One region of the Paenibacillus sp. 7523-1 genome, then DNA from elsewhere that is predicted to be linked to it. Evidence: a T-box and tRNA genes for the amino acid it is inferred to sense, from the RefSeq annotation. Region 1 holds a T-box; the other holds one or more tRNA genes.
What was found. A T-box is a leader RNA that pairs with one kind of tRNA and senses whether it is charged. The one in region 1 lies ahead of leuS (leucine--tRNA ligase), so its partner is inferred to be a tRNA-Leu.

Region 1 (2,206 bases):
GCCGGATCAACGAGATCAAAGGTGAAAAGTTTGGTTATTTTTCAGAAAAGAAACCAAAGTATAACACCTGGAAGGAAGCATTTCTGAGTCTGATGGATGATCTGCTCACCGACGGAAGAGAGGCTGGCGTAAAACTTCCTATGGATTATGATGAGCTTGCCCAATTGATTAGGGAGAAATCGGATGTGTTGTGTGATGTCAACGAGCCGGTACTCATTCACTGGGATCTGTGGGATGGCAATGCATTTGTGGAACAGGGGCGAATTACAGCCATTATTGATTTTGAGCGCTGCCTTTGGGCGGATCCCCTGATGGAGCACTACTTCAGTCATTTTAATTATACAAAAGGGTTTGTGAAGGGTTATGGTAGGGCCATCACAACCGATAGTGAACGAAAACGAAGAAGCTTGTATGATCTGTATTTTGATCTGATTTTGTGGATTGAATGCGAATATCGACAATATGATAACAAGGAACACATTCAGTGGGCAATTAATAACTTGGAAGAAGGAATCAAGCGATTTCGATTGTCCTAGGCCGAATGGGGAAGAACGGCATTATTTATAGTCAACAAACCAAGCAATATTGACTTTAGTCGTGCTTTTTTATATAATGGTCCCGATATTGTATACATATTTCGATGATAAGGAACAGTAGTGGGTCCTGTACATGACAGAGAGTCGGCGGTTGGTGCAAGCCGATTGACAGTATTTCACGAACTCGCCTTGGAGAAATGCGGTGATTACACCATCCTGTGCTTGAATGTCTGGCATTTCGTTCAGGAATGGAAATCCGCATCGGTTAACCGCCGTTACAGGTCCAAAGGGAGTGGATGACGAAGCACGTTCGTCCGCTAACTAGGGTGGTACCACGGGAATTCAACCTCTCGTCCCTAGCGCTGCAAACGCTATGGATGCTGAGGTTTTTTTGTTGCAATAAAAGTGAATAACCAAGAGGAGGAACAATAGATGAGTGAGAATCACCAGCCGAAGCACGGCTATCAGCCGCAGGTTATGGAGAAAAGTTGGCAGCAGTATTGGGATGAAAACAAAACGTTTAAAACAGGTGAAGACCCGGGTAAACCGAAGTTTTATGCACTCGACATGTTCCCCTATCCATCCGGTTCAGGTCTGCACGTAGGTCACCCGGAAGGGTATACGGCAACGGACATCGTTTCCCGTTACAAACGTATGCGTGGTTATAATGTGCTGCATCCGATGGGCTGGGATGCTTTCGGTTTGCCTGCTGAGCAGCACGCTCTGGACACGGGCGAGCACCCGCGGGAAATAACATTCCGCAACATCGACAATTTCCGTCGTCAAATCAAGTCTCTTGGTTTCTCGTACGACTGGGATCGTGAGATCAGCACAACAGACCCTGAATACTATAAATGGACACAATGGATCTTCATCCAGCTGTACAAAAAAGGTCTGGCATATGTAGATGAAGTGCCGGTTAACTGGTGTGAAGCGCTGGGTACGGTACTGGCTAACGAAGAGGTTATCGACGGCAAAAGTGAGCGCGGTGGTCATCCGGTTGTGCGCAAACCGATGCGTCAATGGGTACTGAAAATCACGGAATATGCTGAGCGCTTGTTGGAAGATCTGGAAGAGCTGGATTGGTCCGAGAGCATCAAGGATATGCAGCGCAACTGGATTGGGAAATCCACAGGTGCAGAGGTAGTATTTGCCATTGAGGGCAGTGAAGAAGTTATTAAAGTGTTTACAACACGGGCGGATACCCTGTTCGGTGCAAGCTTTGCCGTTCTTGCTCCTGAGCATGAATTGGTCGATGCAATTACGACAGCGGAACAGCGTGAAGCCATTAAGGCTTATCAGGAGCAGGCTTCTCGCAAGAGTGATCTGGAACGTACGGATCTGGCCAAAGAAAAAACCGGCGTATTCACTGGTGCCTATGCGATCAATCCGGTTAATGGTGCAAAACTGCCTATCTGGATTGCGGATTATGTGCTCGCAGGATACGGTACAGGAGCGGTTATGGCGGTTCCAGGTCATGATGGTCGCGACTGGGAATTTGCGAAACAGTTCGGTCTGGACATCATTGAAGTTATCCAGGGTGGGGACGTAACACAAGAGGCATATGCCGGGGACGGACCACATGTGAACTCCGACTTCCTGAACGGACTGAATAACGAAGAAGCGATTGCGAAAATGATCGCATGGTTGGAAGAGAGTGGTAAGGGGCA
Region 2 (2,206 bases), on a different contig from region 1:
GGGCAAAAGCGAACGTTTCTTCCAGTTTCGCTACGCGAAATCCATCCAAAGCAGCTTCGAGTCCAGCGATAGGATCGGTCTCAACCACAATAACCTGGCTGCCTAGATTACGCAGATATCGGGCAATCCCGCGTCCACAGGAACCATATCCTACGATAACGAAGCGTCTTGTAGGCAGAATCAGATTCGTGGTGCGCATGAATCCTTCAATAATGGTCTGACCCACGCCATGTTCATTTTCCATGATGCGCTTGAGGGGACTATCATTAATGACAATAATCGGGAAGGTCACTTCCGCCCCTGTTTCCTCACGCAGCAGATTGGCTCCTGTCGTGGTTTCTTCTGTTCCGCCAATGAGTGCACTACGGTCATAGTGCTGAATGAGAGTGCGAGCAAGATCGGCACCATTATCCATGAGAAGGTGCGGCTGGTGTTCAAGCACGCGATGAATATTGTGAATATGCTGATGGCGTTCATCTGAACGTTGTCCATACACGGGAATGCCTTCGGCGATAAGTGCAGCAGCAACGGCATCCTTGGTTGTGCCTGGGCTTCCTGTTAGTACAACGTTGGCTCCACCAGCCTGTAGGGTTCGGCATAGAACGGCCGTCTTAGGCTCTACGTGAATACAGATTCCAATAGTAAGGCCAGCAAAGGGGCGTTCTTTGGTAAATCGGGATTTTAGTGCAGCGAGGAGGGGCATATGCATTTCTGTCCAATGAATATGTCGTCTTCCTTCTTCAATAATTTCAGGTGTCATGTTCATAGGTTTGCTCATATTCCTCTCTATCCATGGGTTGTCTGTCCTTGAGGACAGTTGCTGATGCTTAGGATAGGAGGTTTTGAATTTCTATAAAAGGACATATGTCCTATCAATTTCAGATCATAAAAAAAGTATTGCATTCTTCTTCCAGAGCCTGTATACTCTTAATTACGGTGAAACGAGAAATGGATTAACCGGGTGCTTTTCATCAACGATGAGAAGATACATATTATGCGGTCGTGGCGGAATTGGCAGACGCGCACGGTTCAGGTCCGTGTGGGCTAACCCCCCGTGGAGGTTCGAGTCCTCTCGACCGCATCCAAGAGAAAAAGGTTCGAAGATTGCTTTTGCAATCTCTCGAACCTTTTTTTATTTTTCTACGAATTGAAATGTTCTGAAACAGGCTTTGGTAATGTGTCCTCTTGGTTTAGTTGTTAGTGTTGACGCTGGCGCTGGCGTAAGAAAATCGCTGTCCATAATCCGGACAAGGCACCAATGATGCCGAAAAAGGAAACGCTGCCGACCACTTCATACGCCTGAAATTGGAACAAGAATGCAATCCCGCTGCCCAGGGTCGTTCCTGCAAGAAAACCGAGAGATAGGCCTGTATCTTTGCCGAGCTGCATTGGATCACCTGCTTCAAATAGTTTGTCAAAACATTTGCAAAATGCGGGTACAAGAAGTAAAGTGTGAACAGGAAAATCATTGAAATTTTTCCTATACTCATTGTTTGGCTTTTCCAGTGCAAATATGCATGAACTTAGAAACGGGAGGTTACGAACACATGAATATGAACGAACGCATTGCAGCTTGGAATGCGGAAGCGCAGCAGTGTACCTGTGGACATGATCATCGGCTGGTGCAAATGCAGGTCTTTTTGGAACATGGTGCAATTCGTAGATTACCGGGGTACCTGTTGGAACAGGGCTATAACCAGGTTACTGTGGTATATGATGGCCAGACAGGTCCGGCTGCGGGATATGAGGTGGTAAAAAGCCTACAGGATGCGGGGCTCGTAGCAGATGAATTCCAGATGCCGGAGAACAGTGCGGGGGATATCATTGCCGATGAGGCTGCGATTGTGCAGGTACTGCTTGGTGTAAAACAAATGACTCAGGCCATCATCGCAGTGGGATCGGGGACCATACATGATCTGGTGCGATTTGTGTGTGCCAAAATGAACAAGCCATTTCTGTCTGTCCCAACAGCGGCATCGGTTGATGGGTTCACTTCAGCGGGAGCGCCGCTCATTGTAAGCGGCATCAAGCAGACGTTTCAGGCTGTTCCGCCCGAAGCCATCTTTGCGGATATTGACATTACCCAGCAGGCTCCCCAAGCAATGACGGCCGCGGGATTCGGTGATATGTTAGGCAAATATACGTCTCTGGCAGATTGGATTGTGTCGCGTGATCTGGGCGGGGAGCCATTCTGTCCGGTTGCTTA

Region 2: it encodes a tRNA-Leu, which carries the amino acid that the T-box ahead of leuS (leucine--tRNA ligase) is inferred to sense. The anticodon was not compared.

What each region holds. Positions count from the first base shown of each region.
Region 1 is NZ_NPBR01000010.1:197,413-199,618, reverse strand. Features, by position in the region: gene CHH60_RS12985 (phosphotransferase family protein) at 1-536, shown strand, start outside; T-box leader at 632-897, shown strand; gene leuS (leucine--tRNA ligase) at 969-2,206, shown strand, end outside.
Region 2 is NZ_NPBR01000008.1:66,260-68,465, reverse strand. Features, by position in the region: gene CHH60_RS09270 (adenosylhomocysteinase) at 1-778, opposite strand, end outside; tRNA gene CHH60_RS09265 (tRNA-Leu) at 997-1,081, shown strand; gene CHH60_RS09260 (hypothetical protein) at 1,198-1,389, opposite strand; gene CHH60_RS09255 (sn-glycerol-1-phosphate dehydrogenase) at 1,548-2,206, shown strand, end outside.